DNA from 2 places in the Pseudomonas sp. 05N36 genome. Region 1 is predicted to be linked to the other one. Evidence: riboswitches for the same ligand, from Rfam matches in the RefSeq annotation. Region 1 holds a riboswitch; the other holds the start of a gene.
What was found. A riboswitch is a leader RNA that binds a small molecule or an ion and turns the genes downstream of it on or off. The one in region 1 is predicted to bind manganese.
Positions count from the first base shown of each region.

Region 2: it holds a riboswitch for manganese, as region 1 does, so the genes downstream of both, AC1DIH_RS23500 (TMEM165/GDT1 family protein) here and AC1DIH_RS05010 (sodium:calcium antiporter) in region 1, are expected to answer to the same signal.

Region 1 is NZ_JBFTNH010000003.1:17,675-24,531, forward strand. Features, by position in the region: gene AC1DIH_RS05005 (LysR family transcriptional regulator) at 1-897, shown strand, start outside; gene AC1DIH_RS05010 (sodium:calcium antiporter) at 901-1,893, opposite strand; yybP-ykoY riboswitch at 1,927-2,087, opposite strand; M-box (ykoK) riboswitch at 2,462-2,636, shown strand; gene AC1DIH_RS05015 (magnesium transporter) at 2,713-3,732, shown strand; tRNA gene AC1DIH_RS05020 (tRNA-Sec) at 3,793-3,888, opposite strand; gene selB (selenocysteine-specific translation elongation factor) at 3,895-5,814, opposite strand; gene selA (L-seryl-tRNA(Sec) selenium transferase) at 5,811-6,857, opposite strand, start outside.
Region 2 is NZ_JBFTNH010000022.1:83,378-90,234, reverse strand. Features, by position in the region: gene AC1DIH_RS23515 (methyl-accepting chemotaxis protein) at 1-479, opposite strand, end outside; partial or broken gene AC1DIH_RS23510 (HAMP domain-containing protein) at 591-794, opposite strand; gene AC1DIH_RS23505 (M48 family metallopeptidase) at 2,153-2,971, shown strand; gene AC1DIH_RS23500 (TMEM165/GDT1 family protein) at 3,094-3,678, opposite strand; yybP-ykoY riboswitch at 3,767-3,890, opposite strand; gene AC1DIH_RS23495 (methyltransferase) at 3,930-4,928, opposite strand; gene AC1DIH_RS23490 (2-hydroxyacid dehydrogenase) at 4,962-5,927, opposite strand; gene AC1DIH_RS23485 (LysE family translocator) at 6,019-6,648, shown strand; gene AC1DIH_RS23480 (fatty acid--CoA ligase) at 6,794-6,857, shown strand, end outside.

The sequences.
Region 1 (6,857 bases):
TTTGTCGAAGCCGCCAATCTGGGCGGATTATCGGCCGCCGGCCGCAAACTCGGACTATCCCCCGCTGCCGCGAGTGCGCGCCTGGTCAAGCTCGAGTCGGTGTTGCATACGCGCCTGTTCGAGCGCACGACACGCCACCTGCGCTTGACGGATGAGGGGCAGGCGTATTTGGCCTATTGTCAGCAGGCACTCCAGGCACTCGATGATGGCCATGCCTTCCTACAAGCCGGGAAAAGCGTCGTGGGGGGCAAGGTGCGAATTTCCGCAACCTCGGATTTCGGTCGAAACGTGCTGAAGAACTGGCTTGACCAGTTCAACACCCAATACCCCGAGGTGAAGTTCGCGTTAGTGCTGTCGGATTCGCTGTCGCATTTGTTGCAAGACGATATCGACCTCGCCATCCGATTTGGTGTGCCACCGGACAGTTCCTTCGTTGCCCGGCAGTTGGCCCCCAACCGGCGCGTGTTGTGCGCCTCGCCCCACTATCTTGCAAAGCATGACGCCCCCGAGCACCCACGGGATCTGGAGCGTTTCGACTGTATTGTCCTCAACTCTGTTGCCGGGCCGGCGAACGACTGGCGCTTCACCCGAAATGGCAAAGTTGAAAACTATACGGTCCCGCTCGCAAACGCTCGCGAGACGAATGACGGCGCGGTTGCTCGAGAATGGGCGGTTCACGGTTACGGCATTGCGATGAAATCGCTGTGGGATATTGGTGCAGACCTGCGAGCAGGACGCTTGAAGATCCTGTTGCCGGAGTGGCGAACTGCGGAGGCGCCGGTACATGCCCTGTATCAACGCAACCGGTACATGGCGCCCCGCGTACGTGCCCTACTCGATTTTCTGGTCGAGCGCTTTGCAGAAGAGTCCAGCCACCTGGACGACTACTTGAGCTGACAGCTACGCCAGATCAAGAACCTTCAAAAGGACTGCAAAGAGGATGTACAGCGACACCATCGATGCCAATAGCCAGCGCGAGATGATGCCCTTTCGGAACGCGAAGAACATGATGCCCACACCTATAAGGGTGATGATTGCTGCCAGAACCAGCGACGTGTCCAGCGCCCAAGGCGTAAAGAACAGCCCGAATGCAGTGGGCACTGTGGCTTGAATCATCATGGCGCCACTGATGTTGGCCAAGGCCAGTCGGTGTTTACCCTGCCGAACCCAAATGATCGCATTCAGCGTTTCAGGCAGCTCGGTGGCAATCGGGCTGAGCAACAGGGCCAGCAGTTGAGGGTGAATACCCAGCATGGGGCCCAGGGCATCGAGTTGTCCGACAAAGAAGTGCGAGGCCGCAAAGATAACCGCCAATGCAATAAGCGTTTGAATCACTGCCGCGAAGGTCGACGGAGTCGCTTTGCCTGGCGCAAGTTTCAGGGGCTCGAGTTCATGCTCTTCTTCATCCTGCTCACCGCGCATTTCCTTCCAGAAATACGCCGCATAGGCCGCCAGGAAAAGAACACCCAACCAAGGTTTGTAGGCGAACACGACAAGACCGAGCGCAATCTTTGCAATGAAGATTGCGAGGAACCATCCTTGATCACGGCTGAGCCGCTTGAAGTCCTGACGGATGGCCTCGGTATTCGCCAGGCGCTGACGACACAGCAAGAGTGTTACACCGACTACCGCATAGGCGATCGTCGCCAAAACCAGAGGGCCGCCGAGTGCAGCACCGACGCCGAGGGATTTCTGCTCTGGCGTGTCGCCAAACACAACGGCAATAAACGTGATGACGCTTTCCGGTAATGCCGTACCAAAGGCCGCCAGAATGGAACCCGTGGCTTGTTGCCCGACCGCAAGTTTGCGACCGACCCACTCGATGCCATTAACGAAGTATTCACAAGCCAGATAGATGACAACTGCGGAGCCCAACAGCAACGCAAACGTCATGGGCATTGAATGCATAAGGAAACCTGAGGGGCCGGACACAAGAGCCAATGGTTCAGACACCCGCGTCCGACCCACAGACAGGTGTCTTCACCAATGGTCTTGCCAAGTCATATGACCGGTCACGCCATGGCTTGCGAGCCAAGTATGTTGACGTGACCCCTTCCGAAAACGAAGGCGGCTACTCCCCAAGGGAGCGGCGATCCTAAAGACCAGGTACTAATGCGTCAACGACTTAGTTGCGAGTTTTCAAATTCAGGAGTTCATTGTTTTATGTCAGGCCCATATATAGCTAGAGCAGGCGGTACTTTAAATGCTTGATACAAGCACTTGTAACATTCCATGTCTAAAAAGAGCTTCAGCAGCAATTTCTGAATGAACGCTGAACACTATCCATCGAGTGGGTTACAGCAAAAGCAATCCCTCTTATTCTTGTTCCGGAAGTAATCCTTCAGGGGGTTATCAAACATTCTTTAATGGCAGTTATTGTTCAGGAGGCAATTAAACAGCAGCAAACTCACACCGGCGTTGCCCGACTCCAGATCGGCACCGCCCTGGTTTATTTAATGTTGCAGTATCTCGTTCGGCGAGGCTCCTGTACAAACACAGGTCACTGATCTGACGACGTCGAGAGACGCCCAAGGTTAAGACAGGCTCTATCGGATTAAGGTTTAGCCCAAGTGACTTCCGGCCAACATGGCCCGGATACGTTGTACAGTGCCAAAACCTAGACGTGGAGATCGCTTTCTGCACTCTCTTCTCTGGTTTACGCCCCTATGTGAGATCTGTTTGTGGTCAAAACAGCTACGGGGACTACCTCAAATGTCAATGGCAAGCGCTACCCCTTCCACCTTCAAGGACATCCGCCTGAAAGACACAGTAGTGTCTTACATGAGCCCTCTGCTCATCACCGTGACCGGCAACATGACGGTCAACCTGGCCAGGGAACATCTGCTCAAGCAACTACCGGACGATGATATTCCGGCCCACATCTTTGTCACCGACCCGCGCAGCGCTTTGCATGGTCAGCTGTCGGTGAAAACACTGCTTACGGAGAAAAACACCGACCTTTGCGTCCGCGATCTGATGCTGCCCATCCGCTTTTCGGTTTCGCCGAATCAGCTCCGGCACGATGTTGCGCCCGAGCTGATCGAGAAAGGCGTGGACATCGTTCCCGTGGTCAGCGAAGGCCGGCTATTGGGCGTGCTGTATGAAAAAGAAATCGCGACGCTGATTCAGGATGAAGGCACCGACGACGCTCAACGCCAGGGTGCCAGCCTGCCGCTGGAAACGCCCTACCTCAGCACCAGCCCGTGGAGTTTGTGGAAAAAGCGCTTGCCGTGGCTACTGCTGCTATTTCTCGCCGAAGCCTACACCAGCACCATCTTGCAGGTATTTGAAGAGCAACTCGAAGCCGCCATTGCCCTGGCCTTCTTCATTCCCCTGCTGATCGGCACTGGCGGCAACAGCGGCACCCAGATCACCTCCACGCTGGTACGGGCCATGGCCCTGGGCGAAGTCAGCCTGCGCAATGTCGGCACGGTGCTGCGCAAGGAAGTGACCACTTCCTTCATGATCGCACTGGCCATCGGTGTCGTGGCGTGGATCCGGGCGTGGATGCTCGGAGTGGGATCGGAAATCGCCATGGTGGTCTGCCTGACGCTGGTCGCCATCACCATCTGGAGCGCCGTTGTCTCATCGATCATCCCGATGCTGTTAAGAAAACTGCGCATTGATCCGGCAGTGGTCTCCGCCCCCTTCATCGCGACCTTTATCGACGGTACCGGCCTGGTGATCTATTTCAACATCGCCAAAATGGTGATGACCGACCTGCCGGCTTAAGCCACTCACCAGACAGCCCCGAGTCACCAGATGCCGGGGCCGTCTTGTTTTTGAAAAAAATGGCGGAAGGCAGCAGGAGTCGAACCTGCCCGGGAACGGCTGCCGTCCCCAACCGGGTTTGAAGCCCGGCCGCGCCACCGGACGCGATTACCTTCCTTGATGTCAGCTCTCGGGGCGCTGCGCCAGGGCATTGTCCGCACGGATGCAACGCTGGTCGCCAAGCCTGCGGGTCAAGCCGATCCGGTCGAAGAACTCGAGTATCTGGATGCAGCGCTTGCGGCCGATCCCTACCCTGTCGCGAAACGCCGCCACCTGAATCAACGAATGGTTGTCGACCAGTTGCATCAGCATAGCCGCCAGTTGGTGCACCGACGCGTCGAGGTAAAACAAGTCACGGACGACCTGGTGAACCAGCCCTAATCTCGCCATTTTGCGCAGCAGCAAGCGCACCGCAGCTTCGTCACGGCCAATGGCGCTGGCCAGGTTGCGCACCCAGGGTGGATCGAAGCCAGCTTGCTCGAACAATGGCCGCAATTGCTGCCACATGGCCTCGTCTTCTTCACTCAGTCGCACCTGGTGTTCGGGTAAGTGCAACCACGGCCCACTGACGGCAATGGCACCGCTGGACAGCAGTTCGTCGAGCAGGCTGATGAACGTTGGTCGGTCCAGCGACATGGCCGAAAACCGCCGCAAGCGATCCCGGTCCGGGCCCAGCTCATCCGGTTCAAGTTGATGAAAGTGCGCCAGATGCTCCAGCAACGAGACTTTCAGCGCCTCCCAGCGTTCGGTGTTGAACAATAACGGACCTTGGCGCGTGGCAATGACACGGACATCCGCCGGCAAATGCCAGGTGCTGCGCAGGCGATTGAACTGGCGCTCCAGGCGCACTGGGTCAAGCCCGGCGTCACTATTGGCCAGCAGCACTGGCAGTATTTGCTCCAGGCTTTCGCCAGTGGCCAGCGCTTGCAACTGCATCAGCCTGGCCGGACTGCGACGTTGGCGGGCCGGGGCAAACGGATCGAGCACCTGTCCGCCGCCGAGGGTCCGTCGGGCGCTCTGGTCACGCAGCACCAGACGGTCGCCATGCACCGCCTGCAACGGCGCGTTCAGCAACAACTGCGCGAACATCCGCGTCCCCGGTTCCAGGCGTGTGCCCTCCAGCAAGGCGACCCGGGCGGTGACATCCTGAGTGCCCAGATGCACGTGCACCGGGCTGAAATGTTCGAAAGCGCGTGGTTCGCTGGCCAGCAACTGCATCTCGATGTCCAGGCGCTGCGTGGGTGCGAATAGCCACTCGGCCAGCAACCAGTCACCGCGATGGATCTGTTCCAGGGCCAGGCGTTCGGCACTCAGGTTCAACGCCACCCGCTGCCCGCCCCACGCCTCGACGACCGCATGATTCTGCGCATGCAAACTCCGCACTCGTACAGGCTTGCCTGTCTGGCCCAGCAGGAGTGTGTCGCCGACCCTCACCTGCCCGGCCAGCGCTGTGCCGGTGACCACAATGCCGGCGCCAGCGACGCTGAAAGCGCGGTCGATTGCCAGACGAAATCCTCCGCTGGCGCTACGCTGCCGGACCTCATGCTGGGCGGCCAACAATGCCTGGCGCAGGGCTTCAACGCCCTCCCCGGTCAGGCTCGACACGGCGAACTGTGGCGCGCCGCAATACGGCCCCGGCGCCAGCAACGCGGCGACCTGGGCGTGTACCGACTGCACCCGTGCCGGCTCGACCCGGTCGATTTTGCTGATCACCACCAGCGCTCGTGGAATCCCCAGTAGTTCGACAATCGCCAAGTGCTCACGAGTCTGGGGCATGACCCCGTCATCGGCGGCCACCACCAGTAGCACCAGATCAATGCCCTGGGCGCCGGCGAGCATGTTGTGAATGAAGCGCTCGTGACCCGGGACGTCGATAAAACCGGTCATCTCCGCACCAGGTTCCAGCGGCGCATAAAGGAAACCCAGGTCGATGGTGATACCGCGTTCTCGTTCTTCCCGATGGCGATCGCCGGCCTGTCCCGTCAGGGCCTTGAGCAAGGCCGTTTTACCGTGGTCAACGTGTCCTGCGGTGCCGACAATCACCTTGCCTCCCCCGCTCCTTGCAGCAGGTCGAGTTGAGCGAGCCAGGCCGCTTCGTCGTCCAGTTGGCGCAGATCCAGCCACAGCGCATCGTCGTCGATGCGACCGAGCACCGGAATGGGCAAGGCTCGAAAAGCCGCTTCCAGGCCATGCAGTTGCCGCCCACGCAAGCGTTTGGACACCTGCGGACGCAGACACAACGCGGCGCTTGGCAAGCGCGCAATCGGTTGGCTACCGCTGCCGATCATGCCCAGCGCCGGCAGCGCCGCTACTGCCCAGCCGTCGCCCAATACACGCGCCAGCAGCGGACACAGGCGTTCGGCCTGAGCGAGGATATCGGCTTGCGGGCGGGTGAGCAGGCGCAGGCTGGGCAAGCGCTCGGCCAATCGATCGGGGTCGCGGTACAGACCCAGCACGGCTTCGAGGGCGGCCAGGGTCAGCTTGTCTACACGCAACGCCCGCTTGAGCGGATTCTTCTTGATCCGGGCGATCAGCTCCTTGCGACCGACGATCAATCCGGCCTGAGGACCACCGAGCAACTTGTCACCGCTGAAGGTGACGATATCGGCCCCGTCGACCAGCGCCTGGCGCACTGTCGGTTCGGCGGGCAGGCCCCAGCGGGTCAGGTCCAGCAGACTGCCGCTGCCCAGATCTTCCAGCAATGGCAGTCCGTGTCGATGGGCCAGTTGCGCCAGTTCGGCGGTCGGCACCTGGGCCGTAAAGCCCTGAATGCTGTAATTGCTCGCGTGTACGCGCATCAACAAGCCGCTGCGCGGGCCGATGGCGGCTTCGTAGTCGCGGGGATGGGTGCGGTTGGTGGTGCCGACTTCATGCAGTCTGACCCCGGCCCGCGCCATGATGTCGGGGATGCGGAATGCCCCGCCGATCTCGATCAGCTCGCCGCGGGAGATGATGCCCTCTTTGCGCGCGCCCAGGCTGTTGAGCGCGAGCAACACGGCGGCGGCATTGTTGTTGACCACCGTCACCGCCTCGGCACCGGTCAGCTCGCGTATCAGGCCTTCAATCAGATCATCACGATCACCACG
Region 2 (6,857 bases), on a different contig from region 1:
TCGTCGGTCTTGTTCTGGCTGTCTTCCATCACCCGCACCACGTCGCGCGTGCCTTGCTGCAACTGCTGAATCATCGACTGGATTTCTTCAGTTGCCTGCTGGGTTTTCTGCGCCAGGTTGCGTACTTCATCGGCCACCACCGCAAAACCCCGACCTTGCTCACCCGCCCGTGCGGCCTCGATGGCCGCGTTCAACGCCAACAAATTGGTCTGTTCGGCGATCCCGCGAATGGCAATCAGGATCGCGTTGATGTTCTCGCTGTCCTTGGCCAGGGTTTGCACCACGCCGACCGCCTTACCGATTTCCACCGCGAGCACGCCAATTGAAGTCGAGGTGTCCTGCACGATCCGCATGCCTTGGGCGGCGGCCTGATCGGCATGGCTGGCGGCTTGGGCGGCCTGGGTTGCATTGCGCGCCACGTCCTGGGCGGTGGCGGTCATTTCCTGCACCGCGGTGGCCACCTGATCGATCTCGGCCATTTGCTTGTGTACGCCAAGGTTGGTGCGAATGGCGATGTCGGCGGTGTGTTCGGACGAATCGCTGACGCTCTGCACCGAGGTCACCACTTGGGTGATCATCGCCTGCAACTTGGCGAGGAAGGTATTGAAGCCCTTGGCGATCGAGCCAAGTTCGTCGGCACGGTCGCTGGTCAGGCGGCGCGTCAGGTCACCTTCGCCCTGGGCGATATCATCGAGCATCGCGACCATTTGCTTCAGCGGACGGGCAATACCGTGGCCCACCAGCCAGATCACCAGCAAACCCAGGCCGGCAATCACCAGGCCAACCGTGGCCATGCCAAAGGTGTCGGCCTTGCGCTGGGTGTTCAGGTCGCCCTGCAGTTGTTGCAGGTCGGCCATGACCGCGTTCAGCGGCAATTGCAGCAGCAGGGTCCAGCGCGCATCGGTCTGGCCGATGCCGAATGGCAGGTACAGCTCAATCCTGCCATTGGCCTTGTCGACGTTATAGGTCACTTCGCCACGGTTGAGCTTGCCGAGGTTGGCCACCTGAGTGGCGTCGAGGATGTCGCTGACCTTTTCACCGAACTTGCTCGGGTCCTTGGTGTAGGCGACCAGACGCTGGTTACCGCCAATCAGCGCCATTTCGCCGGCACCGTTATAAAGCTTCTGGTTCGCGGCCAGGAGCATTTCCTGGATGAAGTTCACCGACAGGTCAGCGCCGACGATGCCCTGGAAGGTGCCGTTGAGCATGATCGGTTCAATAAAGGAGGCGAGCATGACGATCTTGTCGCCGACCTTGTAAGGCGCCGGGTCGATCACACAGGATTTTTTGCTTTCCTGGGAACACAGGTAGTACTCACTGGAGCGCACACCCGTAGACAACACAGTGCGGTCGTTGACGTCCGCCAGCTTGTCGACGCCCAGCGTGCCATTGTCGTTGCGGAACCACCACGGCAGGAAGCGCCCGGTGGCGGCGTCGATGCCAACGACTTTGCTGCCGATGTAGGCCGCGTCATTGTGATCCAGTGCGTTCGGTTCCCAGCCGATGTACGTGCCGAGAATCTTCGGATTCTTCGCGACGTTTTCCTTGATCAGGCTGATCAACTGCTCACGGCTGAGAGTCAGCGCTGGTTTGCCGTCGGCATCCTGGGAGCCGATCAAGGCGTTGACCCGAACCAGACCGCCGGCGATCAGCAGGGGCGCTTCGAGTTCGCGCTGGATCTGGCTGACCTGGGTTTGCGCCAGTCCACGCAGGCGTTGTTCGATGACTTGCTCGAATTGCGCCTGGGTCCGCTGCTGGACCATTTCCTGGGTGCGCGCGCCGGAAAACAGTGCATACAGCACCAGCGCAGCCACCACGCTGAGCACGATGGCACCGGCAAGCGCGGCGACGGAAAACTGGATCGACTTGAATTTCATAGGGGCTCCGGACGCAATATGACGTCTGCCGGGTTGTATCGGCGGAGGTAGGGCGGTCCATGAGCAGGTTTTTTGTCGATGACTGTTTTTGATCTGTGCAGGTCGCATAGAGACAGGTGTCAGGCCTGTGTGCTCTCGGGCATGCGGGTGGTTATGAATTTATTGCGACCATAAAATGGAATGTATCGGTAAATGCCGTGCAGCGCGTCTGTTGTATCTGGCGCGGATACAATGCACCGCCTAGGATACGCGGCATGTTTTCAGGGAGTGTTTTCATGAGCAAGAGAGTGGTTTTGTGTGCGCTGGGTGCAAGTCTGCTGCTCAGTGGTTGCCAGTCGGTCAACACCACCAACGGCGGGGCGGTGGGTGTGGAACGCAAGCAGTACATGTTCAGCATGCTGTCGAGCGATGAGGTCAACCAGATGTATGCCCAGTCCTACCAAAAGACGGTGGGTGAGGCGAGCAACAAGGGTGTGCTGGACAAGAACAGTAGCGAGGCCAAACGGGTCCAGGCGATTGCCAATCGGCTGATTGCTCAGGCACCGGTCTTCCGGCCGGATTCGGCGCAGTGGCAGTGGGAAGTCAACTTGATCAAGAGTGACGAGCTCAACGCCAACTGTGGTCCTGGCGGCAAGATCATTTTCTATACCGGGTTGATCGACAGCCTGAAACTCACCGACGATGAAATCGCTGCGGTCATGGGCCATGAAATCGCTCACGCCCTGCGCGAGCATGGTCGTGAAGCGATGTCCAAGGCCTATGGCATCGAAATGGCCAAGCAGGGCGCGGGTGCCTTGCTCGGGTTGGGACAGGACACCCTGGCACTGGCCGACACCGTGGCCAACTACGGCATGACCTTGCCCAACAGCCGCGCCAATGAAAACGAAGCTGACCTGATCGGCCTGGAACTGGCCGCCCGCGCCGGCTACAACCCAAACGCGGCGATCACCCTGTGGGACAAAATGAGCAAGGCTTCCGAAGGTTCGCCGCCAGAGTTCATGAGCACTCACCCGTCCTCCAGCAGCCGGGTTGAGTCGCTAAAGGCAGCGATTCCGAAAGTCATGCCGCTTTACCTGCAGGCCAAGAAGTCCTGATGGTTTTATATCGTCAGTAATGGCCTCATCGCGAGCAGGCTCGCTCCCACATTGGAACTCGGTCAGATGTGGGAGCGAGCCTGCTCGCGATGAACGATGACTCGGTCTACCGACCTACCACGTCAAACCCACCCGCTACTCTGCATCGCCTTGTACACCGCGACGATGGCCAGGATGAAGAACGCCGATGCTGCCAGGCGACGGATCAGGGTCAGGGGCAGTTTGTCTGCGGCAAAATTACCTGCCAGCACCACCGGCACGTTGGCAATCAGCATGCCGAGCGTGGTGCCGATGATCACCAGCCAAAGCTCAGGGTACTGAGCGGCGAGCATCACGGTAGCAATCTGGGTCTTGTCGCCGATTTCCGCCAGGAAGAACGCAATCAGCGTGGTCAGGAAAGGTCCGAATTTGCGCGCTGTGCTGGCTTCGTCCTCATCCATCTTGTCTGGCACCAGGGTCCACAGCGCCGTCGCGGTAAAGCTTGCGGCGAGGATCCAGTGCAGCGTCGCATCCGAGAAGAAACTCCCGAACCAGGCACCGACAGCCCCCGCAGCCGCGTGGTTGGCCAGGGTTGCAGCGACGATACCGGCGATGATCGGCCAGGGTTTGCGAAAGCGGGCGGCGAGAATGAGCGCGAGCAGTTGCGTCTTGTCGCCGATTTCGGCCAAGGCAACGACAGCGGTGGGAACGAGAAGAGAATCCAGCATCAGGGTTTTCCTAAGGGGCGGGTCGACACGGCTATGACACGTACAGCCTTCCCGCCCCGGGTAAGGTGTGCGTGTCATAGGTCTTGTCAAACCCTGCGATCCGTCTGTGCGGTCGCTTGGGTCGCATACGCCATGGTCTGAGGACCAAGTATGTTGACGTATGCCGGACGAGCATGGCGCTCGTGGGAGACTACTCCCCTAGGACGGAGCGGATTCTGCCTAGGCAAAATCCATTCGGCAAGCGCTAATTTCTAGCCACGCTTGGCCCGATAGATCCGGAAACCTTGCCCTTCGGCCTTGATCGCGCACACACCGAGATGCTCCTCGATCAGCGGCTGATATTTCAGGAAACTGTTGGCCACCAGGCGCAGCTCGCCGCCGTTTTTCAGATGTTTGGCGGCTTTTCGCAGCAGATTCTCCGTGGCGTGATAATCGGTATGGACCCCGACATGGAACGGCGGGTTGCTCAGGATTGCGCTCAAACCCATCGGCGCCGCGTCGATGCCATCGCCAGTCAGCACCTCGGCTTCCAGACCGTTGGCGGCCAATGTCAGGCGACTGCTGGCTGCGGCGAACGCATCAACGTCGAGCAGGGTGACGGTGTTGTGTGGATAGCGCCGTTTCACCGCCGCGCCCAACACCCCGGCACCACAGCCGAAGTCGAGCAAGTGACCGCTCGGCAGTTTGTCCAGGTGTTCGAGCAGCAGGGCGCTGCCGCGATCCAGTCGACCGTGACTGAACACGCCCGGCAGGCTGATGACTTTCAGCGGACCTTCAGCCAGTGGCAGTTCGTATTCCTGCGCCAGGCTTTCCAGCGATTTGGCTTCGGGCGCGTTGGCCACGGTAACCTGCCAGAGCTGGCAGTGGCGTGCGCTGTCGAGCTTGCGCGGTTTGCCGAAGGGGTTCAGCTGTTTGGCCGCGCCTTCGATGCCGCTGCGTTTTTCACCCACCAGGTACAGCTCACGACCGGCCAGGCGCGAGGCGAGGGCGTTGAGGATGTAGTCGGTCAGGTCCTTGGATTTGGGCAGGAACACCACCGCCGTTTCAAACGCGCGGCTCGGGGCATTCACGCCAAAGTGGCTGCGCTCGGCAAAGCGTGCGTCCAGCGCCGCCTGGTCGCCTGCATGCCAGCACCAGCCGTGGGCGTTGGGCAATTTGCCGAGCAAGTCATCGGCGGGCAAACCGGCCAACAGCAAATCGCCTTGAAACAATTCGGCCTGACGAAGCAGTACTTCACTGCGCGGATCCATACTCTGCTCCTTGAAAAAAAGTGCGGCAGTTTATCAACTGACGACCCGCAGCGCTGTACCGCTGAAGAAGCCTTGGGCGTTTTCGGTCAGTTGACCGACGATCCGCTGCCGCGCCTCGCGGCTGCCCCAGGCGTTGTGCGGGGTGACGATCAAGCGCGGGACGTCGGCGGCCAACAGCGGATTGCCAGCGGTGGGGGGCTCGACACTCAGGACGTCGGTCGCTGCGCCACCCAGATGCCCGTTGCGCAAGGCATCGGCCAAGGCTTGTTCGTCGATCAGCCCACCGCGTGCGGTATTGACCACAAAGGCGCCGGGTTTGAGCAGCGCCAGTTCGCGGGCACCAATGAAGTTACGGGTATGTTCGTTCAGCGGGCAGTGCAGGGTCAGCGCGTCGATCTGCGGCAGCAGTTCATCCAGCGGCAAGCGGTCGGCGCGGGCCGGGCGCCCAGGCAATTGGCCGAGCAACACGCGCATGCCAAAGGCCTCGGCCAGCCGCGCGACGGCGCTACCCAATTCACCATGGCCGAGCAAACCGAGGGTTTTGCCTTCGAGTTCGACGATCGGGAAATCCAGCAGGCAGAACTGTTTGGCCTGCTGCCAGCGACCTTCAGCGACGGCTTTCTGATAGTCGCTCAGGCGGGTGGCGAGGTTCAGCAGCAACATGATCGTGTGCTGCGCCACCGACGGCGTGCCGTAACCCTGGCAATTGCTCACGGTAATCCCTTGGGCGCGGGCGGCGGCCAGGTCGACATTGTTGGTGCCCGTGGCGGCGATCAGGATCAGCTTCAGTTCGGGGCAGGCCTTGAGGGTTTCGGCGTTCAGCAGGACTTTATTGCTGATCGCCACACTGGCGCCTTGCAGCCGTTCGACGATGTTGTCGGGCGTGGTCAGCGAGCGCAGTTGCAAGTCATCGAAGCACTGCTGCAACCCACTGAGGTCCAGGTCGCCGAGGTCCAGGGAACTGTGGTCGAGGAATACGGCGCGGCGATTGTTCGTCATTAACTGTACCTTTTGCGCATGAGTCTGAAGGCGTAATCTTCGGAGCCTACCAGATGAAACAAGTCGTTACGCTTGGCCTAAAGGAGCCCCCATGTACTGGACAGAGTTTTTGACCGTCGCCCTGATTCACCTGCTTGCCGTGGCAAGCCCGGGTCCGGACTTTGCCGTGGTGGTGCGTGAGGCCGTGACCCACGGTCGTCGCGCCGGGACCTGGACGGCGCTGGGTGTCGGCTCGGCGATCTTCCTGCACGTGGGCTACTCGTTGCTCGGTATCGGCCTGATCGTCTCGCAGTCGATCATGCTGTTCAACGCGCTGAAATGGCTGGCGGCCGCCTACCTGCTGTACATCGGCTTCAAGGCCCTGCGCGCGCAGCCGGCGAAACCTGCCACTGAAAACCTGCACAAGGAAGCCGGCGAGCGCACCGCACGCGGCGCATTTACCTCAGGTTTCGTGACCAACGGCCTGAACCCTAAAGCCACGCTGTTTTTCCTGTCGCTGTTTACCGTGGTGATCAACCCGAATACACCGCTGGCGATTCAGGCCGGTTACGGTGTTTACCTGGCAGTGGCCACCGCAATCTGGTTCTGCCTGGTGGCGATGCTGTTCAGCCAACAGCGCGTACGGGCCGGTTTTGCCCGCATGGGCCACTGGTTTGACCGCACGATGGGCGTAGTGCTGATCGCCATCGGCGTGAAGCTGGCCCTGACCGAGATGCATTGATCCACTCTCGGAAACAAATGCTGGCGCAAAGCTAGCATTTGTACGGCTCTGCAAATCATCCCTTTGGCTGATTTAGCTGGCGCTCCGGCTGACTAAAGTGCTTATCTTTTCAGTCACGACCGTGTAGTCAGATAAAGGGATGCTTATGTTGGAGACGCGCGTTATTCCGCCAGCCGAAGGCGCTTATCAATACCCGCTGTTGATCAAGC